4 regions of the Pseudomonas sp. 01L34 genome follow, and region 1 is predicted to be linked to each of the others. Evidence: predicted binding sites of a transcription regulator. Region 1 holds the regulator's gene; each other region holds the start of a gene.

Region 1 (7,321 bases):
GGTATCTTCCAGCACGGCATGAGCTTTGGTGATGCCGGCAAGGTTTATGCGCTGTTGACCATCGGTGACGGTTTGGTGGCGCAATTGCCATCACTGCTGTTGTCGACCGCTGCCGCGATCATGGTGACCCGTGCTTCCGGCTCAGAAGACATGGGTAAACAAATCAATCGTCAGATGTTCGCCTCGCCGAAAGCCTTGGCGGTGGCCGCAGGCTTGATGGCGGTGATGGGCCTGGTGCCCGGCATGCCACACGTCTCCTTTCTGTCCATGGCAGCCCTGGCGGCCGGTGGCGCTTACCTGTTCTGGAAGAAGCAGAACGCGGTCAAGGTTCAGGCCCTGCAAGAGGTCAAGCGTCAGCAGGAGTTGCTGCCGTCACCGGCCCGGGCTCAGGAAACCAAGGAGCTTGGCTGGGATGACGTGACGCCGATCGACATGATTGGCCTGGAAGTGGGCTACCGCCTGATTCCGCTGGTGGATCGCAACCAGGGTGGGCAGTTGCTGGCGCGGATCAAGGGGGTGCGTAAAAAGCTCTCCCAGGACCTGGGCTTCCTGATGCCGACTGTGCATATCCGTGACAACCTCGACCTGGCGCCTAGCGCCTATCGCCTGACTCTGATGGGCGTGATCCTGGCTGAAGCGGAGATTTACCCGGAGCGCGAACTGGCGATCAACCCGGGTCAGGTCTACGGCACGCTCAATGGCATCACCGCCAAAGATCCGGCTTTTGGCCTGGAAGCGGTGTGGATCGAAATCAGCCAGCGTGCCCAGGCGCAATCCCTCGGTTACACCGTGGTCGATGCCAGTACGGTGGTGGCGACCCACTTGAACCAGATTCTGTACAAGCACTCCAGCGAGCTGATCGGCCACGAAGAAGTCCAGCAACTCATGCAATTGCTGGCCAAAAGCTCACCGAAACTGGCCGAAGAACTGGTGCCGGGGGTGGTTTCGCTGTCGCAGCTGCTCAAAGTCTTGCAGGCGTTGCTGGCCGAACAGGTGCCGGTGCGGGACATCCGCAGCATCGCCGAAGCCATCGCGAACAACGCCGCCAAGAGTCAAGATACCGCCGCTTTGGTGGCCGCAGTGCGCGTCGGCGTATCCCGTGCAATCGTGCAAAGCATTGTAGGCACTGAGTCGGAGCTGCCTGTGATCACCTTGGAACCAAGGTTGGAACAAATATTGCTCAATAGTCTTCAGAAGGCAGGACAAGGCTCGGAAGAGGGTGTTCTGCTGGAGCCAAGCATGGCGGAAAAACTGCAACGCTCGTTGATCGATGCGGCGCAGCGTCAGGAAATGCAAGGTCAGCCGGTGATTCTGCTGGTGGCCGGTCCGGTTCGCGCGATGCTCTCGCGATTCGGTCGGCTGGCAGTGCCGGGTTTGCACGTGTTGGCTTACCAGGAAATTCCTGACAACAAGCAAGTGACCATCGTTGCGACAGTAGGGCCCAACGGCTGAGGTAGTGGTTTATGCAAGTTAAGCGTTTTTTCGCCGCCGATATGCGTCAGGCCATGAAACTGGTTCGTGATGAGCTGGGCGCTGATGCCGCCATCATTGGCAATCGCCGGATCGCCGGCGGTGTCGAGCTGACGGCTGCCCTGGATTACAAATTGTCGGCGCTGGCCCCGCGTGTTCCGAACATGGAACTCGAGGATGAGCTGCGCAAGACCCAGTCGCGGATCGTCACCGCCCAGGCCGAACTGAGCCTGCGCGGCGATGGCGAGAGCGACAAGACCACCAATCGCCAGTTGTTCGCCGGCCTGCCGTTGACCGCCGCCGAACCGCTGATCGAACCGGCGCTCGCCGAACCTCGGCGTCCGGCCCCCGCGCCTGCTGCGGCGACCGGTGTCGATCCGCGCGCATTCGATTCGATGCGTTTCGAGCTCAACAGCCTGCGTGAATTGATGGAAGTGCAGCTTGGCTCGCTGGCCTGGAATCAGCTGCAAGGCAGCCGTCCGGCCCAGGCCAACCTCTGGCGTCGCCTGCAACGCATCGGCCTGTCCGGCCCGTTGTCGCGCGATCTGCTGGCACTGATTACCGACATTGAAGAGCCTCGTCAGGCCTGGCGCATGTTGCTCGCGCACCTGGCGCGGATGATCGCTACCCCGGAAATCGAGCCGCTGGAAGAGGGTGGGGTGATTGCCATGGTCGGTCCGGCCGGCATGGGCAAGACCACCACACTGGCCAAGCTCGCGGCCCGTTACGTGCTCAAGTACGGCGCGCAGAACATCGCGCTGGTGAGCATGGACAGCTATCGCATTGGTGCCCAGGAACAGCTCAAGACGCTGGGCCGGATCCTTAACGTGTCGGTGACCCACGTCGATCCGGGTCAATCCCTGGTGCAGGCGCTGGAGCCCTTGCTGCGCAAACGCGTGGTGCTGATCGATACCGCCGGCCTTCAGGCCAGCGATCCGGCACTGCGGATGCAGCTCGAAAGCCTGGCCGGGCGCGGCATCAAATCAAAAAATTATCTGGTCCTGGCAACCACCAGCCAGAAACAGGTTCTAACTGCCGCTTATCACAGTTACAAACGCTGCGGCCTCGCCGGCTGCATCCTGACTAAACTGGATGAAACGGCAAGTCTGGGCGAGGTGTTGAGCCTGGCGATCAGTCATGAGTTGCCGGTGGCTTACCTGACCGATGGTCCACGGATTCCGGATGATCTGCATCTGCCACGTCGTCATCAGTTGGTCAGCCGCGCCGTTAGCGTACAAATGCAGGAAGAACCCAGCGAAGAAGCCATGGCTGACATGTTCGCTGATATTTACCACAGCCCGACCAAGCAGGTTGGCTGAGGTGTTAATGAACATTTTTTGTACCTACATCGATGGTCTGCCATGCATTGTTCCGATGGTGAACGCGCAGCCAGTAATGTGGCCTCCGTCTAAGTAAGACAAGGTAAAGAAATAACATGGGCAGCATGCATCCCGTACAGGTGATCGCGGTGACCGGCGGCAAAGGTGGCGTCGGGAAGACTAACGTGTCAGTGAACTTGTCCCTGGCTCTAGCTGAGCTCGGCCGGCGCGTCATGCTGCTGGATGCCGATCTGGGGCTGGCGAACGTCGACGTTCTGTTGGGACTGACACCCAAACGCACGCTGGCCGACGTGATCGAAGGCCGCTGTGAGCTGCGCGACGTGCTGTTGCAAGGGCCTGGCGGTATCCGCATCGTCCCGGCCGCCTCCGGCACCCAGAGCATGGTTCATCTGAGCCCGGCCCAGCATGCCGGCCTGATCCAGGCGTTCAGTGATATCGGCGACAACCTCGACGTATTGGTGATCGACACCGCTGCGGGCATTGGTGACTCGGTAGTCAGCTTCGTGCGCGCCGCGCAGGAAGTCTTGCTGGTGGTGTGCGACGAACCGACCTCGATCACCGACGCCTACGCGCTGATCAAACTGCTTAACCGCGACTACGGCATGAACCGCTTCCGCGTCCTGGCCAACATGGCGCAGAGCCCGCAGGAAGGCCGCAACCTGTTCGCCAAGTTGACCAAGGTCACGGATCGCTTCCTCGACGTCGCCTTACAATACGTCGGCGCAGTGCCTTACGACGAAAGCGTACGCAAGGCCGTGCAGAAGCAACGCGCGGTGTATGAAGCCTTTCCGCGTTCCAAGTGCGCCCTGGCGTTCAAGGCCATTGCGCAGAAAGTCGATACCTGGCCACTGCCGGCCAACCCTCGTGGACATCTGGAGTTTTTCGTCGAGCGCCTCGTGCAACAAACGGCAGGACCCGTGCTATGACAGCCAGCGGTTACAACCTCTACAAGCAGTCGGCACGTGACGCGCAGTACGAGCTGATCGAGCGTTACGCGCCACTGGTCAAACGCATTGCCTACCACTTGCTGGCGCGTCTGCCGGCCAGTGTCCAGGTCGAAGACCTGATCCAGGCCGGGATGATCGGCCTGCTTGAAGTATCAACCAAATACGACGCCAGCAAAGGCGCGAGTTTCGAGACGTACGCGGGCATTCGAATCCGCGGCGCGATGCTCGATGAAGTGCGCAAGGGGGACTGGGCGCCACGTTCGGTCCACCGCAATACCCGCATGGTCAGCGACGCGATTCGCTCGATTGAAGCTAAAACCGGCCGTGACGCTAAAGATCACGAAGTTGCGGCCGAACTCCAATTGAGTCTCGACGATTATTACGGGATTTTGAACGACACCCTGGGCAGCCGGTTATTCAGTTTCGACGATCTGTTGCAGGACGGCGAACACGAAGGGCTGCATGAGGATGGCGCGAGTGCTCATCTCGAGCCGTCACGCGATCTGGAAGATGAACGCTTCCAGGCGGCGCTGGCGGACGCGATTGCCAATTTGCCGGAGCGTGAGCGACTGGTGTTGGCGCTGTACTACGACGAAGAGTTGAATCTCAAGGAAATCGGTGAGGTCCTGGGGGTCAGCGAGTCGCGGGTCAGCCAGTTACACAGCCAGTGCGCGGCCCGTTTGCGGGGGCGTTTGGGGGAGTGGCGAGCGCGCTGAAGGCAGTGTGGGGACACTGCGAATGGAGCTGGTGTGGTGTTGAACCGTACCGGTCTCGATCTGTTGTGCTCCAGACAGTCATTGAGTGCTTTGCCGGATTGATTGAAATGGCGCGTCCAGGTGCTGGGCGCGTTTAAGACTGCTTGGAGGTCGAATTGGACAAGAACATGAAAATCCTCATCGTTGATGACTTCTCAACGATGCGGCGGATCATAAAAAACCTGTTGCGTGACCTTGGGTTCACCAACACCGCCGAAGCCGATGACGGGCTGACCGGGTTGCCGATGCTGCAAAGCGGTAACTTCGATTTTCTGGTTACCGACTGGAACATGCCCGGTATGACCGGCATCGACCTGCTTCGTGCGGTGCGCGCCGATGAAAGGCTCAAGCACCTGCCGGTGCTGATGGTGACCGCCGAAGCCAAGCGCGAGCAAATCATCGAAGCGGCCCAGGCCGGTGTTAACGGCTATGTGGTCAAACCCTTCACAGCCCAGGCGTTGAAAGAAAAAATCGAGAAGATTTTCGAACGCATCGGCTGATGTACTGCGCACGGGGGAGCTATGGAGCATAACGAATCTTCACAGGGCGATTTTGAGTCGACCCTGAAAAAACACGCGGTCGAACTGGTCGACAGCCTTGAAAAAGGCAAGTTTGGCGACGCTGTGCAACTGATCCATGAGCTCAACCAGACCCGTGACCGCGGCCTGTATCAGGAAGTGGGCAAGCTCACCCGCGAGCTGCATAGCGCGATCGTCAATTTCCAGATTGACCCGCACATGCCGCAAGCCGAGGAAGTGTCTCAGATCACGGATGCCACCGAGCGCCTGTCCTATGTGGTCAAGCTGACCGAGGCCGCGGCCAACCGCACCATGGACCTGGTGGAAAACGCCACGCCGCTGATCAACAGCCTGAGCGATGAAGCCCAGGCGCTGAGCACGGATTGGGGACGGTTCATGCGTCGCGAAGTCGGGGCTGAAGAGTTCCGCGAACTGGCCCGGCGGGTCGATGGTTTCCTGACACGCAGCAGTGAAGACAACCGCGTCGTGTCGAGCAACCTCAACGACATTCTGCTGGCCCAGGATTACCAGGACCTCACTGGTCAGGTGATCAAGCGTGTGACCCAATTGGTTACCGAAGTTGAAAGCAATCTGCTCAAGCTCGTGCTCATGGCCAGTCACGTAGACCGCTTTGCGGGTATCGAACACGACCGTGAGGCGATGCTTGCTGAAAAAGATCCACAAAAACATCTCTCTCAGGGTGAAGGTCCGCAGATTCATGCCGATAAAAGAGAAGACGTTGTGTCCGGTCAGGACGATGTGGACGATTTGTTATCCAGTCTTGGATTTTAGTTTTCTGGGTTTTTAGACCTGTAGGAGCACCCCCTTAATGAGCTTCGGCGCCGATGAAGAGATCCTTCAGGATTTCCTGGTTGAGGCCGGCGAGATTCTAGAGCAACTGTCCGAGCAGCTGGTCGAGCTGGAAAGCCGACCTGATGATGCGGACTTGCTCAATGCAATTTTTCGCGGTTTTCACACTGTAAAAGGGGGCGCCGGCTTCCTCCAGCTCAACGAGCTGGTGGAGTGCTGTCACATCGCCGAGAACGTGTTCGACATCCTGCGCAAGGGTGAGCGTCGCGTCGACTCGGAACTGATGGACGTGGTTCTCGAAGCGCTGGACGCGGTGAACAGCATGTTCAGCGAAGTCCGCGAACGCAGCCCGATCACGGCTGCCACGCCTGAATTACTCGCGGCGCTGGCCCGTCTGGCCGAGCCGCAAATGGAAGCTGCACCGGCGCCGGTCGCTGAAGTGGTTGAAGCACCGGTCGCCGAAAGCGAATCGGGCGACATTACCGATAACGAATTCGAACAACTGCTGGACTCGCTGAACGCCGTCAAGGCCCAGGCCGAGGCGCCCGTAGCGGCTGCGCAGCCTGTTTCGCAGCCTGCCGCCGATGCAGCCGCCAGTGACGAAATCACCGATGCCGAGTTCGAGTCGTTGCTCGATCAATTGCACGGCAAAGGCCAGTTCGCCGCCGATGCAGTAGCCGCTGCGCCTGCTGCGCCGGCTGCTCCGAAAGCCGCCGGCGACAGCTCCGACATCACCGACGACGAGTTCGAAGCACTGCTCGACCAGTTGCACGGCAAAGGCAACTTTGCGGTCGATGCGCTGGAATCGGCAATCGCTTCGGCGCCAGCCCCGGCTGCGCCAACCGCCGCTGCGGCCGGTAGCGATCTGATCTCCGATCATGAATTCGAATCGCTGCTCGACGAATTGCATGGCAAGGGCAAGTTCACTGAAGTGGGCACTGCGTCTGCTGTTGCTTCGGTAGCGACTCCGGTTGCCAAGGCACCAGCACCTGTGGCCAAGGCACCCGAGCCAAAAGCCCCCGAGCCCAAAGCAGAAGCACCGAAACCTGCTGCCGCCGCAGCGCCGGCTCCTGCTCGTGCCCCGGCCGCGCCGCCCGCGGAAAAGCCAACCAGCGAAGCCGAGACCACCGTGCGGGTCGACACCGCGCGTCTCGACGAAATCATGAACATGGTCGGCGAGCTGGTACTGGTTCGTAACCGCCTGGTTCGTCTGGGCCTCAACAGCGGCGACGAAGCCATGTCCAAGGCCGTGTCGAACCTCGACGTGGTCACGGCCGACCTGCAAACCGCGGTCATGAAGACCCGGATGCAACCAATCAAGAAAGTCTTCGGGCGCTTCCCGCGCCTGGTTCGCGACCTGGCTCGCCAGCTCAAGAAAGAGATCAACCTGGAACTGGTCGGCGAAGAAACCGACCTCGACAAGAACCTCGTCGAGGCCCTGGCCGACCCGTTGGTCCACTTGGTGCGCAACTCGGTCGACC
Region 2 (7,321 bases), on a different contig from region 1:
AAAGAGAGCGCCTTGTGCTGGGTCTCAACATCGACCACGCCCACCGAAATCGCTTCCGGCGTCGGCGCCACTTCCGCCAGCACCTTCTCGACGTCGATGATTTCGACTAACTGGTTGTCGACCCGAGTCACAGCCGTCAGGTAGTGATCGCGCCCCGTGCCCTTGGGTGGCGGATGAATCTCCTCCCAGTTCATGTTGACGATGCGCTCCACCGACCGAACCAGGAAACCCTGGGTCTTGGTGTTGTACTCCGTGATGATCACGAAGGGATTGCTCTGGTCCAGCAACCGACCGGCACCGGTCGCCATCGCCAGATCCAGGATCGGAATGGTTGCCCCCCGAATATTCGCCACACCGCACACGACAGGACTGGACTTGGGCATCAGGGTCAGCTTGGGGCATTGCAGCACCTCGCGAACCTTGAACACGTTGATCCCATACAGCTGCTGGCCGTCGAGACGGAACAACAACAGCTCAAGGCGATTCTGCCCTACCAGTTGCGTGCGCTGGTTCACCGAATCCATTACACCAGCCATGCCCAGACTCCTACACCAACGCTAAGTGTGTTGCGACGCACATTCATCACGAAACGGCACGGCGCTTGCTTTTTAACTCTTATGAACACAGAACCGACATTTTTCCGACACCTGACATCAACCTGCCGCAGATTGCTCTGCGCGATGTCGGCCGCTTGCCTGTTCAACGCTGGCAGCCCTGCCCTTGCTGATACGGTTACCTTGCCTGACATGCTTATCGGCGTCACCCAGGGCTTTCTTGAATTCACCGTAGAGGACTATCTGGCCACCAGTCAAACGCAAGGTCGCTACGAAATCCAGGTCAACCAGCTCGATCCGCGCCTGCGCATGCCTATGTGCGACAAGGAATTGACAGCCACCCTCGAGAGCCCGGCAAGGCCTCTGGGACGGGTCACGGTCAAGGTTCGCTGCGATGGCGCCTCGCCCTGGACGGTCTTCGTGCCCGCTCAAGTGAAGCTGTTTCGCGACATTGTGACGACCACTCGTCCGCTCAAGCGCACAGGGATTATCGAACCTCAGGACGTAACCCTGCGCGAGCGTGATATCAGCCTGATAAATCAGGGGTTTTTGACTTCCGTCGATCAGGCTATCGGGCAAAAACTTACCCGACCAATGGTCGCCGATCAGATCATTACGCTGGTGCATCTCGAACAGGCGGAAGTGGTTCGCAAGGGCGACCAGGTGGTGATTACCGCCCGCAGTGGTACGCTCAGTGTGCGCATGCCGGGTGAAGCGCTGTCCAACGGCGGCCTGAGGGAACAGATTCGCGTGAAAAACCTTAACTCCCAGCGGGTCATCAAGGCGCAAGTCACAGCGCCCGGCCAGGTGGAAGTGGCCATGTAAGGGCTCTGTGTTTGTGAAGTGATGGCGCACCGCCTGGCGGTTGCCTAAACTGTGCCGCATGCAGGGCATGCGCTGGCGCATGCGAGCTCATTGATAAATGGGCCTAAAGTTTTTCGGGGAATCGCCGAAAACATGGCAAGCGTCCAAATATCCAGAGGTTTTTTGTCATGGTCATCGATTTCAGTCGTTTAAACAGCTCCTCGTCACTTACGGGCAGTACGCGTACCAGCACCGCCAAGGAAACCGCCGAAGCCGGCCAATCCGCGCCGCTGAATACCCCGGCCGAACAGGCCAGTACCACCAAAAGCGGGGAATCGGTACACCTCAGCAATGAGGCTCAACAGTTGCAGAAGGTCACTGACAAGCTGCGCGATCAGCCTGCCGTCGACAACGCCCGCGTGGCCGAGTTGAAAGCAGCGATTGCCGATGGCAGCTATAAAGTCGACAGCAACCGTGTAGCCAGCAAACTGCTCAACTTCGAAGCCCAGCGCTAGGCCACGGCCCGCGCCAGGCTTTTGGACGCTTAAAACCCAAGGCCAGCCATGCACGACACTCAATTACTGCAACTGATCATCGACGACTTCGCCCCGGCGCAACAACTGCTGGAGCTACTGCAAACCGAGTCCCTTGCCTTGCACGGTCGCGACATGCCACTGCTCGAAGAAATTCTGGCGCATAAACAGGCATTGATCATTCTGCTCGAACAGCATGGCCGCAAGCGCAGTGAAATCCTCGCCAGCCTCAACCTGCCAACCAACCGCCAGGGCCTGGAGCAACTCGCCAGCCAGTCGAGCATTGGCGAACGATTGCTGGGACAGAGCGACGTGCTCACCGACCTCCTGGCCCAGTGCCAAGCCGCCAATGCCAACAATGGCCAGTCGATTCTGGTGCAGCAGGCCGCCACGGCCAACCAGCTGAAAATCCTCACCGGCGGCGAGCCGCCAGCGCTCTACGATGCCCGCGGATCAACCTCCAAGCTCGCCAAGCCACGCCCGCTCAGTCAGGCTTAAGCCTTTCAATGAGCACGCCCTATCAAGACACGCAACATGCTGGCAGAATGCCGGCCAGTAGTCATATTTGCCTGGAGATTGATACCCCGTGTCCAATGCCTTAAGCGCGGAAGATGCTCCGCAGCCACCCAAGGTGCTCACCACTCCTTTGGAAATCTCCGGCAACCTGCGTCAGCTGCAAGACAGCCATGACCCGCTGATCATCACGTTCCACGAGCGCAGCCAGCGCTTCCAGAGTTATCTGGTGGACGTCGACCGTGACAGCAACATGATCGCCCTGGACGAAATGATCCCGCGCGACGGCGAACGCTTTCTGCTGGCCGGCGAACCGTTCAAGGTCGAAGGCTTCCACGACGGCGTGCGCATCGCCTGGGAAAGCAATGGCCCGCTGACCATCGACGAGTCCGGCGATGGCCGCTGCTACCGCGGCACGCTGCCCGATGAGGTGGTTTACCACCAGCGCCGCAATGCTTTCCGCGCTGCGTTGAAGCTGGCACAACTGGTCAATGTCGAGCTGGGGGGCGAGAAACTCAAGTCGCCCCTCGCTGGCAAACTGCTGGACATCTCCGCCACCGGCTGCAAATTGCGCTTCGAAGGCGACATCACCGCCAAGCTGCAATTGGGCCAGGTCTACGACCGCTTCATCGCCGCCCTGCCCTTCGGCAGCATGACGGCACCGGTGGAGCTGCGTTACCTGCACTTTGAAGAAAAGATCAACACCACCTTCGCCGGCGTGCGCTTTCACAACATGAGCGGCCTGGTGCAACGGCAGGTCGAGCGGTTCGTCTATCAGCTTCAGCGTGAAGCGCGGCGCTTTGACAAAGACGACTTCTGATACACCCCGCCAATAAAAAACGGGCAGTCCCTTGCGGGGACTGCCCGTTTTTTTATGCCTTGATCAAGGCCGCGCTTCGGTAAAACTTTGCTCGCGACCTGCGTCCGGGTCTTCTGAATCCGAAACTGGTTCAGGTTCTGGCTCGGCATCCGGATTGACATCAGCCTCCGGGTTGACCGAGTTCTGCATCTGATCCTGCACCACCTGCTCATCGACACGCGGGTCAAGGCAAGCCACCAGTGGCGAACTCGTCATGCTGTCGGGCATGGCCACGTGATGCAGCGGAGCATCGTCCACCTGATGCAGATTGGTGACTGCTTTCGGGCGGATTCGCCACACCAGCACCAATGCAAAAAAACTGAAAAAGGCATACAGCATCTGGCTGCCGAACAACTTCATCAATACCCCTGCCACCAACGGTCCGACACTCGCGCCGACACCGTAAGTCACCAGCAGCATCGCCGTCAGCGACACCCGGCGATCACCCTCGACGTGGTCGTTGGAGAACGCCACCGCCAGCGGGTACAGACAGAATTGCACCAACGAACAGAGGAACCCGGCGATGAACAGCACCTCCAGTTGCACCTGCGGCATGATCGCCAGCGGCAACGCGGCCAGTGCCAGGCTAAACGCAAAACTTCGGATCAATACCGCCCGGTCATAACGATCCGATAGCCATCCCAACGGCCACTGCACCACCAGGCCTGCAAAAATGCAGCTGCCCATGAACAGACCGACCTGCTCGGTGGACAATCCTTGCTGGGAGGCATACAGCGGCGCCAGGCCGTAAAACGAACCGACGATCAATCCCGCCCCCAACACCGTGCTCAGTGACTGCGGCACACGTTTGATGAAGAAGCGCGGTTCCATCGGCGCCGGGTGCAATGGCGCTGGGTGAATCCGCCGGGTCAGGGCCACCGGCACCAGACACAGGGCGAAACACAGAGCGACCAGCATCAGCAGCTCCAGGCCCAGCCCCGGGTGCATGACCAGAATCAGCTGGCCCAACACCAGCCCCAGGTACGAAGCGATCATGTAGCCGCTGAACACCACGCCACGCTGCTTGGCTTCTGCCTGCTCATTGAGCCAGCTTTCGATCACCATGTACTGGCACATCATGCCCAGGCCAACAATCACCCGCAGGAACAGCCACGCGGGCAGCCAATCGACCAGGCCATGGCCCAGCACCGCCGCACCGACGATCCCGGCGCAGGCTGAATAAGCTCGAATATGCCCGACCCGGGCAATCAACCGATGGCCGATCTTGCCGCCCAGCACCAGGCCGAAATAGTTGGCCGCCATCAACGCGCCGACCCACAGGCTGTCGACCTTATCGGCCGCCAGGCGCAGGGCCAGGTAAGTACTCAACAGGCCCGAGCCGATCAACATCATCAGCGAGGCGAAATAAAGTCCTCGAAAGGATTTCAGGATTTGGCGCATTGGCGTTCCGAGCGGCTCCTTGCAGTGAGTATCGGGCTATCGACAACGATAGCCCGATGGCGACAGGTCGTCAGGCCTGGGCTGCTAGAACACGCCGTTCCCAGGGAGTAATTTCATCGAGGAAGCTGGTCAACTCCAGGGTCTTCGAAGCGATGTAGCCTTCGATGAACTCCTTGCCGAACAGTTCCTTCGCCAATTGGCTACGTTTCAGACGTTCAAGTGCGGCATGCAAGGTACACGGCAACGCAAGATTATCCGGCACCACGAACTCGCCCCGGGCCGCTTCGCTCGGTTCCAGTTTGTTTTCGATGCCATACAGCCCCGACGCCAGGCTCGCGGCGATCGCCAGATACGGGTTGGCATCAGCCCCCGGCAAGCGGTTTTCGACCCGACGAGCGACCGGTGAACTGGCTGGAATGCGCAGGCCGGCCGCGCGGTTGTCGTGGGACCAGCAGGCATTATTGGGCGATGCAAAAGGATGGCACAGGCGCTGATAAGAGTTCACGTTCGGCGCAAACAGCGCGGTGAAATCCGCAAGGCCAGCTTGCTGACCACCGATGAAATGACGGAAGGTCGCGGTCGGCTCGCCAGCCTCGTCGCTGAACACGTTACGCCCGGTGCCGATCTCGACGACGCTCTGGTGAATATGCATCGAACTGCCCGGCGTGTGAGCCAACGGCTTGGCCATGCAGACCACGGTCAGGCCATGCTTGAGCGCGACTTCCTTGAGCAGATGCTTGAACAGCAAGGTCTGGTCGGCCAGCAGCAGCGGATCGCCATGCAGCAGGTTGATCTCGAACTGGCTGACGCCCATCTCGTGCATGAAGGTATCGCGGGGTAAGCCCAGCGCCGCCATGCCTGCGTAGACTTCAGTGAAGAACGGCCGCAAGCCGTTATTGGAGCTGATGCTGAATGCCGAATGTCCGTCCTCGCGACGACCGTCCAGGCCCACTGGCGGCTGGAAGGGTTGCGTCGGGTCAGGGTTGGGCGCGAACACAAAGAATTCCAGCTCGGTCGCCACGACCGGCGCCAGACCGAGGGCGGCGTAGCGAGCGATCACCGCCTTGAGTTGGCCGCGAGTCGACAGGTGCGAGCTCTCGCCAGTCAGTTCCTGTGCATCGCATATGGCCAGTGCCCGAGGGTGCGAACTCCAGGGCAAGCGGTGGATCTGCCCCGGATCAGGCACCAGCGCCAGATCGCCATCATCGCTGCCGTAAAAGTGCGCGGGCGGATAGCCGCCCATGATGCATTGCAGCAGCACTCCCCGCGCCATCTGCAAACGCCGCCCCTCAAGAAATCCTTCAGCGGTCATTACTTTGCCGCGTGGCACGCCGTTCAGGTCCGGCGTGACACATTCAATCTCATCAATGCCCGTCAATCGCTGCGCGAGTGAGCGATGGCCATCGGTTGTCATGACGCAATCCTTGTTGTTGTACGAGCCGCGAACGGCGACCCGTACAAAATAGGCTCCGGCTGTTCGGAATATCAAGCAGCGTCAAACAAAAAGGCGCAATCCTGTGAGGAACGTGTCGTTCAGGGGAGATAGAGGCTGAACACGCCGCCACCCAATGGCCCGCCATTACTGATTTCGGTACGTCCGCCCACACCATCACGCTGATGCAAGGCGGCAATCCGCCCGGCAAAGTACAAGCCCAGGCCGGTACTGCCGCTGCTGTGGTTGATGCCCTGCACATAGTCGGCCTGACGCTCGATCATCTCGAGTGGATAACCCTCACCATCGTCGTTGATGGTCAGCACCAATTGCCCGGCCTCATCGCTGACACTGATCAACAAGGCATGCCGGGCATAACGAATGGCGTTGTTGATGCAATTGGCGAGCACCGAGGCAATCAGCTCCCGATCGAAGAAACCCAGCGGGCTCAACGGGTCCACTTCATAGGTCGCGATAATGCCGCGGCTGGCGAACACTTCTTGATGAGCCGCCAGTTGCGCCTCGATGAAGTCATCGAGCTCATGGTAGGCCGGCTGCAATGGCATCTGGTTGACGCCCAGCTTGTACAGCCCCAGCAACTGCACCAGCATGCCATTGAGGTGGGCGAACTCGAAGTCGATGACGCCCTGCTCCGGGGTGTGCCGCTCAGGGTCGGGCAAACGCGCCAGCCATTGGCTATGCGCCTGCATCAGCATGGCCAGAGAGTTCTTCATGTCGTGCACGGTGGAGGCAATCACCGTAGAGAAGTCGAGTGACGGTTCGCTGTCGATCATTCGCCGAACGCCTTGATTTTCAGTTTCTGGTAGCGCGGATAACGCGCATCGGTATCGGGCATCAGGCCGACCGTTTTCAGGCAGGCCCGGCACTCTTCCAGCTCGGCCGACGGGACACTGGTGTCGGTGCCATGCAGCAGCGACTGCGCCATGTTCAGGGCAATACTGATGTTCTTCGGTTGCAGCGCCAGGGCTTTGCGGAACACATCCCGGGCTTCCACCAGATTGCCGGTCTTGTACACCCGCACGCCCTGACGGTTGAGGTCGGCGGCGGCATTGCCCGAGTTGAGGATGGTCGGGTCGTCGGTCAGCTTGGCGATGCCCTTCATCACGGTCGGATCGTCGCCGTAGATTTCCGCACAGTTTTTCAACATCGAAGCACCGGCACTCGCCTGCCCGAGCATTTGCAACTGCTTGGCCACCAGCAGCGC
Region 3 (7,321 bases), on a different contig from region 1:
CGAGAGTTTCATCGCGCCGTTATCGATGTCGACAATGCTGACGCCCTCCTGCCGACCGCCATGCAAGGTGCGCAGGGTCACGGAGAAGGGCTTGTCGGTTTTCACGCCGAGTTGCTGGCTGGTGATCTGCCAGTTCTGGGCGGCTTTGTCGGTATCGAGCAGGACGTAATCCCAGGCCATGGCGTGGGAAGCAGCGGACAGTGCGCTGAGGGCAACGAAGAGTTTGAGCGGGGTCATGGCAGCAGCCTTTCTTGGAGTTGTGCCATTTTTATAAACTTGAAGAAACGTTTCAGCAAGCATAAAAATCAAGATCACGACGGCAAATGCCAAATGATCGTCGATACGGGGCTTGTGGATAACGCGGAGAATCGAGTTGATGCCATCGCGAGCCTGCTCGCGATGGCTGTTTCGGAGGTGCCTCAGCGGAACCGATCAACCTCTTGCCGCAAGTCCGCCGCGAGCTTCTCCAGCTCTTTGGCAGTCACTGCCAGGTTCGACACCACTTCCCGCTGCTCACTGTTCGCCAAGGCAATGCTTTGCAGGTTGCTGCTGAGCAAGGTCGCGGTGCTGCTTTGCTCCTGGGTCGCGGTGGTGATGGCGGCGAATTGCTGACCGGCCGAGCGGCTTTGCTCATCGATCCGCGCCAGGGCTGAGGCGACGTTGGCGTTGCGCGACAAGCCTTCCTGCATTAGCACGTTACCCTGCTCCATGGTGCTGATCGCGTTGCCGGTTTCCTGCTGGATACTCTGGATCATCCCGGAAATTTCGTCAGTGGCCTGGCGAGTACGTGAGGCGAGGTTACGCACCTCATCGGCCACCACCGCAAACCCACGACCTTGTTCACCGGCACGGGCGGCTTCGATGGCAGCGTTGAGCGCCAGCAAATTGGTTTGCTCGGCGATCGCGGTGATCACCCCGACGATGCCGCCGATTTCCTGGGAGCGCTGACCCAAGGTGTTGATTACCGTCGCGGTGCTGTTCAGCGCACCGGCGATTTGCTCCAGGGATGAGGACGCTTCGTCCATCGACGTACGACCGATCTGGGTTTGCTGTGCGTTTTCCTGCGCCAGGCGCTGGGTGTTGCCCATGTTGTCGGCGATGTTCAGCGAGGTGGCGCTGAATTCTTCCACGGCGCCGGCCATGCTGGTGATTTCGCCGGACTGCTGCTCCATCCCTTCATAGGCACCGCCAGACAGACCGGACAACGCCTGGGCGCGGCTGTTGACCTCTTCCGAGGCTCTACGAATGTGCTCGACCATGGTCGACAAGGCCTGGCTCATCTGGTTGAAAGCGCGGGCCAACTGACCGATTTCGTCGTTGCTCGACACGTTCAGGCGCACGCTCAAATCACCGGCACCCAAGGCTTCGGCCTGACGCACCAGATCCCCCAGCGGCGCCAGTTTGCTGCGCAACAACCAGACCGCCGAACCCACCGCCAGCAACATTGCCAACAGGCTGCCGATGGCCAGACGAATGCCGACGCTCCAGGTCACCGCGCGGATTTCCGCTTTCGGCATGCTCGCCACCACCGACCATGGGCCGCCTTCGAACGGTACGGCAATGCTGTAGAAGTCTTGCGACTTGTCGCTCCAGAAATCGCCCTTGCCCGGTGTCTTGGCCAGACCGACGATGGCCGGTGCTGCCACGTCCAACGCTTGCACACCGGCGATCGGCACCAGCCATTTGTTCTGCTCATCGAGCAACGCCAGGGAGCCGGTCTGGCCGATGCGGAAGCGCTTGAGGTTTTCGAACTGGGCGTTCTGTGCGTCGGTGTAATCGAATCCTACGAACAGCACGGCAATCACCTTACCGCCGCCGTCGCGTACGGGGGTGTACTGAGTCATGTAGGACCGTTCGAAGAGCAAGGCGCGACCGACGTAGCTCTGCCCGGCCATCAAGCGCGCATAAGCCGGGTGAGCGTGATCCAGCAATGTGCCGATGGCCCGGGTGCCGTCCTGTTTGCTCAGGGACGTGCTGACCCGGATGAAGTCTTCGCCACTGCGCACGAACAGCGTCGCAACGCCGGCAGTCATTTGCTTGAACTCATCCACTTCCTTGAAGTTGTTGTTCAACACTTCGCCACCCAGGTGCAGGCCCGGGGTCTGCACGCCCGCCACGGTCACCGGCTCATCCGGATGCACGCTCAAACCGGCGCTGAAGCGCTTCTCGAACAGGCCGCTGAGGCGCTGGGTACTCTCACGCAACGTGCCGTGGAACGTGCTCAGCTGATCGGCCAGCAGCCGCGCCTCGCTGGCCAGGTGCTCTTCGCGGGTGGCGAGGTTGGCGGCGTCCAGCGAGCGCAGGGCAAACACGGTGCTGCCGCTGATGACAATCGCCAGTATCACGGCAAGCGCAAGACCCAGCTGTGAGGCAATCCGAGCACGAGGTTGAGACATGACAGCTCCTGACCCAGTGGGCCGGATCATCCTGATCCCGTCGCACTCGGCTAAATTTCTGATAGAGGGGAAAACGTGGAGCCTGGTACGAAGGTTCCATCAGCAGATTTTCGGCGGCAAAGCCGAATACTTGAGTGATTAACGGGGATATGGCTCAAGGCTGCCATTGCAGCGGCTCCATCGATTCAACCCAGGCGTTCGACATCCGGTAATTCCATGGCCCGGACTTCGCCTTGCAGGAAATCGCTGAGCCGGCGCAAACGTTCACCTCCCGGGCGGGTTTTCGGCCAGACCAGGTAATAATTCTCACCACTGGCGACGGCCGTCGGCCACGGCAAACTCAGACGTCCCTGCGCGACATCCTCCGCCACCATCAGCAAATCACCCATGGACACGCCGTAGCCACGGGCGGCAGCGATCATGCCCAGTTCCAGGGTGTCGAACACCTGCCCGCCCTTGAGCGAGACCTGATCGCTCAGGCCCATGCGCTCCAGCCAGTTGCGCCAGTCACGGCGGTCCGGCGTCGGGTGCAGCAGTTCGGTGCTGGCCAGGCGCGCAACGTCCCACGGTTGATCCTTCAGCAGATTCGGCGCGCCCACCGGAATCAACTCTTCGGGGAACAGCAAAGTCGTCTCCCAGTCCGGTGGAAAATGTCCGTTGCTGAGGATGACGGCGCAGTCGAAGGGTTCGTGGTTGAAGTCCACCGTATCGACGTCCATCCAGGCGCTGGTCAATTGCACCTCGTTCCCCGGTCGCAGGTGGCGAAAGCGACTGAGCCGCGCCAACAGCCAACGCATGGTCAGGGTCGACGGGGCTTTCATGCGCAAGATGTCGTCCTCGGCGCGCAAGGTGTTGCAGGCCCGCTCAAGGGCGGTGAAGCCTTCGCGAATGCCCGGCAGGATCAGCCGCGCCGATTCGGTCAGTTGCAGGTTGCGCCCGCTGCGATGAAACAGCCGACAGGCGAAATGCTCTTCGAGCGTACGAATGTGCCGGCTGACCGCACTTTGTGTGATCGACAACTCTTCGGCGGCGCGGGTAAACGAACTATGCCGCGCCGCCGCTTCGAATGCTCGAAGGGCATACAAGGGAGGGAGACGACGAGACATTGGGAAACCTCCTATAGCGCGGTTGCCTCAACTTATCAGAAAGTCCCGAGCATGAGTTTTAATCATGCCACCCATCCTTTTTATCCCTTTGTGGAATCCCCGCAGAGCGCCGAGAATCGACGCTTCCTGTTCTCTCTGACAATCGAGCGTGATGATCATGCAGCATCCAGCGCGTATTGAACTCTGGGCCATCCTGCGGCTGGCGGGGCCGTTGATTGCCTCGCAGTTGGCGCACATGTTGATGGTCCTCACCGACACCTTGATGATGGCGCGCCTGAGTCCCGAGGCGCTGGCCGGCGGCGGTCTGGGCGCGGCGACGTATTCGTTCGTGTCGATCTTCTGCATCGGCGTGATCGCGGCGGTCGGCACCCTGGTGGCGATCCGTCAGGGCGCGGGCGACATCATCGGCGCAGCGCGGCTGACCCAGGCCGGTTTGTGGCTGGCCTGGTTGATGGCGCTGGTGGCGGGTCTGCTGCTGTGGAACCTCAAACCGGTGTTGCTGCTGTTCGGCCAGACCGCAACCAACGTCCAGGCCGCCGGCCAGTTTCTGTTGATCCTGCCGTTCGCCCTGCCCGGCTACCTGAGTTTCATGGCACTGCGCGGCTTCACCAGCGCGATCGGCCGGGCGACGCCGGTGATGGTCATCAGCCTCGGCGGCACCGTGGCCAACTTCCTGCTCAACTATGCGTTGATCACCGGCATGTTCGGCCTGCCGAAAATGGGCCTGATGGGCATCGGTCTGGTCACAGCGATCGTGGCCAACCTGATGGCGCTGGCGCTCGCGCTGCACATTCGTCGGCACCCGGCCTATGACGCTTATCCGTTGCGCCAGGGGCTGTCGCGGCCCAATCGTCAGTACTTGAAGGAGTTGTGGCGCCTGGGCCTGCCGATTGGCGGTACCTATGCAGTGGAAGTCGGCCTGTTTGCCTTCGCCGCGCTGTGCATGGGCACCATGGGCAGTACGCAACTGGCGGCGCACCAGATCGCCCTGCAAATCGTCTCAGTGGCGTTCATGGTGCCGGCGGGGCTTTCCTACGCGATCACCATGCGCATCGGCCAGCATTACGGCGCCGGGCAATTGCTGGATGCGCGGCTGGCCGGACGGGTCGGGATCGCCTTCGGGGCGGTGTCGATGCTGGGGTTTGCGATGGTCTTCTGGCTGCTGCCGAATCAGTTGATCGGCTTGTTCCTCGACCACAACGATCCGGCCTTTCGCCCGGTCATCGAACTGGCCGTGAGCTTGTTGGCGGTGGCGGCGTGGTTCGAGCTGTTCGACGGCACGCAAACCATTGCCATGGGCTGCATTCGCGGACTCAAGGATGCCAAGACCACGTTCCTGGTAGGTTTGGGCTGCTATTGGCTGATTGGTGCGCCGGCCGCTTGGTGGATGGCCTTCCATCTGAACTGGGGGCCGACGGGCGTCTGGTGGGGGTTGGCGCTGGGGCTGGCGTGTGCGGCGGTGAGCCTGACGCTGGCGTTTGAGTGGAAGATGACGCGGATGATTCGGCGCGAGCCATCGTCGCAGCCGAGCTTCCAAATCACCCAGCCTGATTAAACCCTGCAGGAGCGAGGCTGTGTGGCGAGGGAGCTTGCTCCCTGACCACAAAAGCATCCACCGTTGTTTGTGGTTAGCTTACGACTTCCAGTAAGGGCTGCTGACTACTGCCGAAGGTCAAATACTCAACCAATTCCGCCAACGGCAACGGCTTGCTGATCAGATACCCCTGCACCTGATCGCACCCAAACCCGCGCAACAAATCCAGCTGCTCCGGTGTTTCCACCCCTTCGGCAACCACTTCGAGGTTGAGGTTGTGCGCCAGGTTGATCATGGCGTGCACCAGTTTGCGATTCTCTTCCCGCTCTTCCATGCCGCCGACAAAGCTCTTGTCGACCTTCAACAAGGCGATCGGCAGGCTGTTCAGGTGCACGAACGATGAGAACCCGGTGCCGAAATCGTCCAGCGAGAAGCGCACACCGAGCCGCCCGAGGGCGTCCATGGTCTGCTTGACCAGGTCACTGCGACGCATCACCGCGGTTTCGGTCAGTTCGAACTCCAGCCATTGCGCCTCGACCCCACGCTCGGCAATCAGCCGGCTCAAGGTCGCCAGCAACTGGCTGTCCTGAAACTGCCGGAACGACAGGTTGATCGCCATATGCAACGCCGGCAACCCCCGTTCGCGCAACGCCTGCATGTCCCGCAGGGCTCGGGAAATCACCCAGTAACCCAGCGGCACGATCAAGCCGCTTTGCTCGGCCAGCGGCACGAACTCGCTGGGGGGCAGCAAACCGCGTTCGCCATGACGCCAGCGCACCAAAGCTTCGAGGCCGACGATCTGGCCGTCCGCAAGGTTCAGGCGTGGCTGGTAATGCAACTCCAGCTCATCGCGACGCAAGGCCCGGCGCAGCTCGCTTTCAAGGTCGGCGATGCTGCGGGCATTGCGATTGATCCGCTCGTTGAAGATGTGAAAGGTGCAGCCTTGAGTACTCTTGGCCTGCTGCATGGCGATGTGCGCATGCCACATCAGCGGGTCGGCGCCGGCCTGCGCCCGGGCGTGAGCAATGCCGAGACTGGAACCGATCAACAGGCTTTCGCCGTCGATCCAATAGGGTTCGGACAGCGCTTCGGTAATCCGTTCGGCCATCCATTCGGCACGCTGGGGGGCGCGGCGGGTGTCGATCAGCAGGGCGAATTCATCGCTACCCAGCCGCGCCAGTTGATCGCCGGCCTCCAGCTGGCTTTTCAGCCGCGAAACCACCTGCAGGATCAACCGGTCGCCGGCCTGATGCCCGAGGGCGTCATTGGCGTGTCGAAAATTGTCGAGGTCGAGGTGACCGAGGGCCAGACCACGTCCGTCGTTTTCCGCCAGCCGCGCCGCCAGCAAGGTCTGAAAACCCTGACGGTTGGCGATGCCGGTCAGCGGATCCTGCTCGGCCAGGCGCTGCAAGGTGTTTTCCAGCACCCCGCGCTCACGCACATGACGCAGACAGCGGCGCAACATGCCGGGATCCAGCAGGTTGCGCACCAGCCAGTCGCTCACACCGTCGGGCGGCGCCAGCGGCTCGTGTTCGAGCAGCAACACCGTCGGCAGGCTGCAACGGCCGGGTGCTGGCTGCAGAGCAGGAATCGTCAACAACACCGCGCTGCGGTTGTCATCGAACAGGTTGCTGACCGACTCCCAGCTCGGCGCGCTGAGCAGCACTGCCGAACTCCCCATTGGAGCCAGACACTCGCGCAACAACGCTGCCCACGCCGGCTCTTGGGCCAGTAGCAGCAAACGCAAGGGTTCGACAGGCGTAGACAAGCTAGCTCCCTAGACTCTGCAAAGATGTAGGCGGCGCGCATTATGCCGCTCGGGTAACCAATGACCCAATATCATCGGTTATCAAACACGACTTCGAGTCTTGAATACGTACATTAGACGCGAATTCATTGCGCATCCTGCGTGAAAGTATCAAAACCGGCAAATAGAGATCGCGTGTTGCGTCACAAGTCGGAGAGAGCAGCACAATTCTCTGAGCCTGTTAAAATGCCGGCCCATTTCGCTAACGACTCCCTGATTTCGTATGTCCCGACTCAATCCCCGGCAGCAAGAAGCCGTGAGCTACGTCGGCGGCCCTCTTTTGGTGCTCGCCGGCGCAGGCTCCGGCAAGACCAGCGTGATCACCCGCAAAATTGCGCATCTGATCCAGAGCTGCGGCATCCGTGCCCAGTACATCGTCGCCATGACCTTTACCAACAAGGCCGCGCGGGAGATGAAGGAACGGGTCGGCACGCTGCTCAAGGGCGGAGAAGGCCGCGGCCTGACGGTGTGCACCTTT
Region 4 (7,321 bases), on a different contig from region 1:
AGCCACCGTCCTCTTCAATCGTACCGCTACCTTTGGCCTTGAAGCTGCCTGAAGAGGTGGTGGTATCGGTGAGGGTGGTGGTGATGTGCGTCCGGTCAGCTTTGTTTTTTACATCCAGACCGGTGGTGGATTGATAAGCGTCAGCCGAGGCTGTCGCTACGCGTCCGCCGGACACGGCAATCGCCAGGTTGTTTTTCTGTTGGTTGAAGTTGCCGGCAGTCACGTTTATGCCAATGTTGCCGGAGCCGTTGTTGCCAGCGTTGTCGAGCGTGGCGTTATTTTGGGTAGAGCGGTTTTTGACGTAGTTGTCGGTATTGTACTGATTCGCGTAGGACGTTGCAGTGGCAGAACCGAAGATGAAACTTTCATCGGCGGTCGCCAGCGCGGCGGCGTTGTCTTGTTGGTTGCCGTCACCGCCAGCCACGTTGGCGCCCATGTTGCCATTGGAACCGTTGAGTGAGTTGTCGGCATTGGCAGTGTTTTTGGTGCCCTGGTTAAGTACCGAGTTGCCGCTGCTGTCCTGTGTGTCCCCTACATAGGCGTTGGCGGCGGAGTCGATTGACAGCTGTTGTTCCCAGGTGGGGCCTTTGGGGCCGTGATGATGGTGGTGACCACGATCGTTGTCGCTGGCCTGTGCAGCCATCGCCATGACGGATGCCAAGGCGAAGACCAGAGGCTTGAGAGCCATTGTGGGTTTCATGGTGATTCTCCGTGCTTATTAGTTGGTTAAGTGTTGGTTACTTTCTAATCGCACTGCGTTCGGGTCAGTCAGCGACCCGTATGCTCAGGGTGTTAGCCATTCGGTTCCCCACCCCGGCACTCTGGTTCACCTGAATCACTCCTCGGCTGCCGGTGAAGGCCTGGTCGCTTGTCACGACCTGGCGACTGCCTTTTGAAGCGTCAGTTGCCCCTGAGCTTGGTAACAACGCCACGTTCTGTTGAGAAAGGGCGCTATCGTCGACGCTTTGCGGAGCAGCACTGATGCTGATACGCATTGCGTTGGCCATCTGGTTGTTGGCCCCGGCGCCCTGGTTGACACCCAGTGCACCGTTGCCTTGACTGAAAGAGTTGCCGCCGATGGTGGCCGTCGCGTTCATCGACGGGTTGGCGGGCGTGTCGAGTTTCTGGATGACGCGGGTGGTCGCCGAGGCATCAGTGGTGCCGATGGCGATGGCGCGGGTATTGGCCTGTTGCTGTTGATCGCCGGAGGCCTGGTTGACGTTGAAGTTGCCGTTGTACCGGGCGCCGGAATCCAGGATGTTGGCGGTGTTGACCACCGGAACGCTGGAGTCGGCCATGGCGCCTGGGCTCACACTGGCACCGATGACCAGGGCGAGAAGGATCAGGGAGCGGCTCATGTCATTGACCTCCCGCCAGTCTGCCCAACGGCGCGAGGCCGGAGCTCATGGCATGGTTGATCGTTCCCGAAATCGCGCCACCGCTACCGCCGCCGTGACCGACGCTCATGCCGGGCATGCCGTTGGGGTTGGTGACGACATTGAGGCTGCCGGGTACGCTCCCGTTCTGATTGATGTTGTTGCTGATGGACGAACCGCTGGCCACGCTGGCGAACTCACCATCGCTCAGTTCGGTGCTGTTGAGTGTCGAGGTGACACGATCCGAAGGGTTGGCGTTGACAGTGATCGGGTAGGGGTCTTTCTGGAATGGCGGTCTGCCGATGGTGTGGGGCTGTACATCGCGAGTGAGCACGATCACGCCATTGCCTTCAGCCTGAACATCAAAACTGAGTACCGAGACGGCGGCACATCCGAGCAGCATCAAGCGCGTAAAGCCTTTACGAAAAGTCCCCACGACTGCGATTCCTTCTGTTGTGCGCTGGCCCTAATCAGCGTTGTGAAGGAGAGAGCGAAAGTCGTGCCGCTTTTTGATTGTTGTTTTGATTCAAGGGGTTATCGATCAAGCAAGGTGTATCGATGGTTGAGCTGTTTCAGGCCTGAGACAAAATCTGGAGCTGCAACGGGAAAAAAGCGGGATAGAGCTCTGGATCCGTGGTTTGCGCTGTGATGTATCAGCGCTTTAACACATGGCATGACAGGATGATGAACGACGCTTAGACGGGCGGTTAGGGAGCAGAGGTGTGTTTCAGAAGCGGACGTATTTGCAAAATTACCGCAACAAATGCCGGGTGCCGGGGTGTTGGCGACTGTAGCAGCTGTCGAGCTTGCGAGGCTGCTGCTGCAGCGGGATACAGGTCAGCGCTCAAGCAGCAGAGTGACGGCCTGCAACGCTTGGGCTCGGCGTTCTGCCCAGTCACCCTGGATCACTTGAACAGGTTGGCGATGCCGTTCCAGCCACGCCTGAGTCGCGTTGAAAAAAGCCCGGCGTTGATCCAGCTGCGGCTGACAGCGCTGGCCATCGTCGGTCCAGTCGACGAGTTCAGGCGACAACAGCAAGTGCAAGTCGTAATGCCGGGCCAGCAGCGCTTGTTCGAGCCAGGCCGGGCAATCGCTAAACAGGGTCTGGCTCCAAAGCATGTTGCTCAGCAAGTGCGTGTCGAGAATCAGCAACGGTGGCGCAAGGGCGCGGGCATCATCTTCCCACTGCAACTGGCCGCGGGCGATCTCGGGGATATCCGCGAGGCAGGTGTCCCGTGCCTCCTGTTCAATGAACCAACGCACGTATTCACCCACCAGAACGCCGCCGAATTGCTGTTGCAGCTCGGTGGCGAGCCAGCTCTTGCCGCTCGATTCGGGGCCCGTGAGCACCAGGACTTTCATGTGCGCAACGCCGGGTCGGCGCGCCACGTCCGCCAGCCTTGCACCGCCAGCAGGGCGAAAACCCCATAGAGGGCGGCGGTCAGGTACAGCTCTTTGTAGATGAACAGGCCGACGAAGATGACGTCCAGCGCGATCCACAGCGGCCAGCATTGCAGGCGTTTTTGCGCCATCCATAACTGGGCTACCAGGCTGAAACCGGTCAAGGCGGCGTCGAGCCAGGGTTGGGCGGCGTCGGTCCAGTGAGCCATCGCAGCCCCCAGCAGCAGGCTGCCGACCGCGCCCACGGCCAGACCGAGCGCGACGGATTTGCCATCGAGCGCGCTGACGTGCCGCCCGTCATGCGTCACGCCCGCGCGAGTCCACTGCCTCCAGCCGTAAAGCTGCAACGCGGCGTAGATCACTTGCAGCAACATGTCCGAATACAGCTTCACCTCGAAAAAGATCCAGCTATACAGCAGCACCATGACCAGACCGACCGGCCAGCACCAGGGGTTCTGTTTGACCGTCAGCCAGACGGCAATCACACCGAGGGCGGCGGCAAACAGTTCAAGCCCGGACATGGAGGATCCTTGGGGAAGACGAAAGGGGGGAGGATTGTAGCGGCAGGCGCTGCCAAGTAGAACCGGCTTGCGCAGTCCGGTGTAGCAGCTGCCGAGCCTGCGAGGCTGCGTTCGGTGTGGGCCGCATTCGGACGAAGCCGTCGTAAATTCTGCGCACACGGTCTATCTGGAACCGGCGTCGTCTGATTTCACGACTGCTGCGCAGCCGAACGCAGGCTGCGCCAGCTGCTACATGTGATCAGACGCGAAACTGCTTGAGCAACCCGTTCAACTGTTCGCTCAATTCCTTGAGATGAACACTGGCCACGCTCGACTGCTCGGCCGCCAATGCCGTGCTGTGGGACAACCCGGCGGCCTGGGTGACGTTCTGATTGATGTCTTCCACCACATGCGCTTGCTGCAAGGTTGCACTGGCAATCGAGGCATTCAAGCCGTTGAGGTTGCGCAAGGCCTGGCCGATGGCATTCAGGCTGGCACCGGCCAGGCCGGCCTGCTCGATGGTCAGTTGCGAGGCGCGGCTGCTGTCGCCAATCACCTTGACCGCCGCTTCGGAATGGCTTTGCAGGCGTTCGATCATCGACTGGATTTCTGCCGTCGACTTCTGGGTACGCTGGGCGAGCAGGCGCACTTCATCGGCGACCACCGCAAACCCTCGACCTTGCTCACCGGCCCGGGCGGCTTCGATGGCAGCGTTGAGGGCCAGCAGGTTGGTTTGCTCGGCGATAGAGCGAATCACTTCCAGGACACTGCCGATTTGCGTGCTTTCGTCGGCCAGCGTACGAATCACTTCCACCGCTTGATCGATGGTCGAAGACAGCTTGTCGATCTGCTGCAGGCTGCCATCGATATTGATCTGTCCCTGCTGCGCCTGAGATTCGGCATCGCGCATTTCACTGGCCGCGTGCTCGGCGTTTTTCGCCACATCCTGCACGCCGTAGGTCACTTCGTTGATCGCGGTCGCCACCAGTTCCATTTGCTGGGACTGCTGCTGGCTGCGTTGCTGGGCTTGCGCGGCGTCGTTGCCCAGTTCGCTGGAAGACTGGCCCAGTGCGCCGGCGGACACTTGCAACTGATTGATCACCAGGCGCAGCTTGGCGGTAAAGGCGTTGAAGTGTCGGGCCAGTTGCGTGACTTCGTCCTGGCCGTGGGTATCGAGGCTGCGGGTCAGGTCGCTTTCACCGCTGGCGATATTGGCCATGGCATTCACGGTTTCCTGCAACGGGCGCACGATGCTGCGTGCAATCATGATCACCAGCAACGCCATGATCAGGGCAATCACCAGGCCGACGAAAGACGCCTTCCAGACCTGCGCATTAAACTCGGCCTGCATGTCGTCGATGTACACGCCCGAGCCGATCACCCAACCCCAGGGCTCGAACAGTTTGACGTAGGAGGTTTTTTCCACCGGTGCACTGGCGCCCGGTTTCGGCCAGCGGTAGTTGACCATGCCGGCGCCCTTGGCCTTGGCGATGGCGGCCATTTCGTTGAACAGTGCAAAACCGTCCGGGTCGCGGATCGTCGAGAGGTTCTGGCCTTCGAGTTTTGGATTGGTCGGGTGCATGACCATGACCGGCGTCAGGTCGTTGATCCAGAAATAGTCATTCTGGTCGTAGCGCAAACCACGCACGGCGGTCAGTGCCTGCTGTTGCGCGGCGGCGCGGGTGAGGGTGCCGGCGGTTTCCAGGTCGTGGTAGTAGGTCAGGATGCCACTGGCGGTCTGCACCACATGCTGGGTCTTCTGGGCCTTGGCCTGATAGAGGTCGTCGTGGATCTGCTTGAGCATCAACGCGCCCAACGTCAACAGCATCACCACGGCCACGATCAAGATAAGCCACAAGCGTCGGCTGATCGACACACTGCGCAAGCTGTTCATAACGCTGTTACTCCGTTTTCTTGTTCTTGTCATAAACGATCGCCAGCATCCAACCACACTGTGCCGATCGGCGCCTATACGACTCAGGTCCTATTACACGGCAGCGCAAATGAGGCTTGTCTGATAGGATTTCGGCCCCGCGCGGAAAAACCTGAGTCCAAGTCGATTTTTCACGGAATTTTTACGGTTTTGTGTGGATCTTGTGCGCGCGGGGTTTCAGCGCACGCTGATCGCGAATAACGCTCTACAAATTATTAACGGGGCATGCCTGGGGGCATGGCTTCTTGGGGGAATGATGGATCTTTGGACAGCCTTTCAGGCATTGATTTTAGGCGTTATAGAAGGGCTGACCGAGTTCTTGCCCATTTCCAGTACCGGGCACCAGATCATTGTGGCGGACCTGCTCAATTTCGGCGGCGAACGAGCGATGGCCTTCAACATCATCATTCAGCTCGGCGCGATCCTGGCGGTGGTCTGGGAGTTCCGTCGCAAGATTCTCGACGTGATCATCGGTTTACCGACGCAGCCCAGCGCTCGACGCTTTACCGCGAACCTGTTGATCGCCTTCATGCCGGCCGTGGTATTGGGGGTGATTTTCGCCGACCTGATCCACAAGTACCTGTTCAACCCGATAACCGTGGCCAGCGCATTGGTCGTGGGCGGGATCATCATGTTGTGGGCTGAACGCCGGCAGCATGTCGTGCATGCCGAAAGCGTCGATGACATCACCTGGAAAGAGGCCCTGAAAGTCGGTTTCGCCCAGTGCCTGGCGATGATCCCGGGGACCTCGCGTTCCGGTTCGACGATCATCGGCGGTTTGCTGTTCGGGTTGTCGCGCAAGACGGCCACCGAATTCTCGTTCTTCCTTGCCATGCCAACCATGGTCGGCGCAGCGGTTTACTCGGGCTACAAATACCGCCACCTGTTTGTGCCGGCTGATTTCCCGGTGTTCGCCATCGGCTTCGTCACCGCGTTTATCTTTGCGATGATCGCCGTCCGGGGCCTGCTCAAGTTCATCGCCAGCCACAGCTACGCGGCATTCGCCTGGTATCGCATTGTGTTTGGCCTGGTGATTCTGGCGACCTGGCAGTTCGGTTGGGTCGACTGGACCGCGGCCAAGCCATGAGCGACGCCGCCGCACGCAACAACCCCGGGCGCAAGCCCGGGGGAGCGATTCAAAACCTGCGGTTGAAATTGCTGGTGTTCGTTTTGCTGTGCGCAGTGCCGTTGTTTGGCTCGGTGTCGCTGTGGCTGCGCGGGGTGTCGGTGATTCCCCTGGCCGCCTATGGCATCGTCAGCGTGCTGGCGTTTTTCCTGTACTGGGGCGACAAGCACAAGGCCCGCGCCGACAGCTGGCGCACGCCGGAGAACGTCTTGCACGCGGTGGAACTGGCGGGCGGTTGGCCGGGTGCCTTGCTGGCCCAGCAAGTGTTTCGGCACAAGACCCGCAAGGTTTCGTTTCAACTGGTGTTCTGGCTCATCGTGCTGATGCATCAGGTGTTCTGGATCGACCAGTTGTTTCTGGGTGCTCAGCTGTTCGCGCTGTTCTAAAGCTGTTTTAAAGCAGCAAGCCGATCTGCGTGCGCTTGGGCAACTTGCTCACCACCAGTTGGTGGGAACGTTGCAGCAAGCCTTGCAGCTCTTCGGTGCCCAGCGGGTAGGGCGTTTCCATGATGATCCACTGCGCCCGGGCCAGATACGGCGCCGGGTGAATGCCCGGTCGGTCGCAATGACCCAGGAACAGGTCCTTGTCGACCTTGAAGGCCAGGGACTGACCCCGCAGGTTCTGCAAGGCGAACATCTTGCTCCCGGCAATCGAAAACACCCTCACGCCACCCCACTTGTAATCCTCCCGCGCGCCGGGCAGCGCCAGGCAGAATTGCGCGACATCCTCTTCGCTCATTGGTCTTGCCTTCATAACAGTCGGTCCCCACAGGCATTGAATGATTCGATCAAATGGTCGATCCAGGCGCGTACTGCCGGCATTACCCCGCGCCGATGAGGGTAGACCGCTTGCAGCCAACCGCCCGGCAATGACCAGTCAGGTAGCAGCTGCACCAGCGAGCCGTTTTCCAGTTCCTGCTCGCAATACATCATCGGCAACACGGTGAAACCCAGCCCGGACAGGGTACACGCCTTGCGCACGAGAA

Evidence for each region. Region 1 encodes FliA, which starts transcription of late flagellar genes. Its sites were predicted from a motif close to CTAAAGTTTNNNNNNNNNNNGCCGNTAA; they were not measured.
Region 2: flgM (flagellar biosynthesis anti-sigma factor FlgM) is a predicted target of FliA. The motif match lies at 1,483-1,510, and genes of this name have one in related genera.
Region 3: AC1DQM_RS10215 (methyl-accepting chemotaxis protein) is a predicted target of FliA. The motif match lies at 2,504-2,531, and genes of this name have one in related genera.
Region 4: AC1DQM_RS01750 (methyl-accepting chemotaxis protein) is a predicted target of FliA. The motif match lies at 5,300-5,327, and genes of this name have one in related genera.

What each region holds. Positions count from the first base shown of each region.
Region 1 is NZ_JBFTSX010000004.1:695,032-702,352, reverse strand. Features, by position in the region: gene flhA (flagellar biosynthesis protein FlhA) at 1-1,452, shown strand, start outside; gene flhF (flagellar biosynthesis GTPase FlhF) at 1,464-2,789, shown strand; gene fleN (flagellar synthesis regulator FleN) at 2,906-3,736, shown strand; gene fliA (RNA polymerase sigma factor FliA) at 3,733-4,473, shown strand; gene AC1DQM_RS15225 (chemotaxis response regulator CheY) at 4,641-5,012, shown strand; gene AC1DQM_RS15220 (protein phosphatase CheZ) at 5,034-5,822, shown strand; gene AC1DQM_RS15215 (chemotaxis protein CheA) at 5,860-7,321, shown strand, end outside.
Region 2 is NZ_JBFTSX010000011.1:8,730-16,050, reverse strand. Features, by position in the region: gene AC1DQM_RS27470 (chemotaxis protein CheV) at 1-536, opposite strand, end outside; gene flgA (flagellar basal body P-ring formation chaperone FlgA) at 618-1,379, shown strand; gene flgM (flagellar biosynthesis anti-sigma factor FlgM) at 1,547-1,873, shown strand; gene AC1DQM_RS27455 (flagella synthesis protein FlgN) at 1,922-2,389, shown strand; gene AC1DQM_RS27450 (flagellar brake protein) at 2,478-3,224, shown strand; gene AC1DQM_RS27445 (MFS transporter) at 3,288-4,664, opposite strand; gene AC1DQM_RS27440 (glutamine synthetase family protein) at 4,735-5,976, opposite strand; gene AC1DQM_RS27435 (sensor histidine kinase) at 6,198-6,890, opposite strand; gene AC1DQM_RS27430 (tetratricopeptide repeat-containing response regulator) at 6,887-7,321, opposite strand, start outside.
Region 3 is NZ_JBFTSX010000003.1:360,337-367,657, reverse strand. Features, by position in the region: gene AC1DQM_RS10220 (aldose 1-epimerase family protein) at 1-237, opposite strand, end outside; gene AC1DQM_RS10215 (methyl-accepting chemotaxis protein) at 420-2,396, opposite strand; gene AC1DQM_RS10210 (LysR substrate-binding domain-containing protein) at 2,582-3,502, opposite strand; gene AC1DQM_RS10205 (NorM family multidrug efflux MATE transporter) at 3,660-5,057, shown strand; gene AC1DQM_RS10200 (putative bifunctional diguanylate cyclase/phosphodiesterase) at 5,131-6,804, opposite strand; gene rep (DNA helicase Rep) at 7,067-7,321, shown strand, end outside.
Region 4 is NZ_JBFTSX010000001.1:389,529-396,849, forward strand. Features, by position in the region: gene AC1DQM_RS01725 (heme utilization protein) at 1-700, opposite strand, end outside; gene AC1DQM_RS01730 (hypothetical protein) at 765-1,358, opposite strand; gene AC1DQM_RS01735 (hypothetical protein) at 1,360-1,812, opposite strand; gene AC1DQM_RS01740 (AAA family ATPase) at 2,214-2,738, opposite strand; gene pnuC (nicotinamide riboside transporter PnuC) at 2,735-3,298, opposite strand; gene AC1DQM_RS01750 (methyl-accepting chemotaxis protein) at 3,537-5,171, opposite strand; gene AC1DQM_RS01755 (undecaprenyl-diphosphate phosphatase) at 5,467-6,297, shown strand; gene AC1DQM_RS01760 (DUF1294 domain-containing protein) at 6,294-6,722, shown strand; gene AC1DQM_RS01765 (MmcQ/YjbR family DNA-binding protein) at 6,730-7,089, opposite strand; gene AC1DQM_RS01770 (LysR substrate-binding domain-containing protein) at 7,086-7,321, opposite strand, start outside.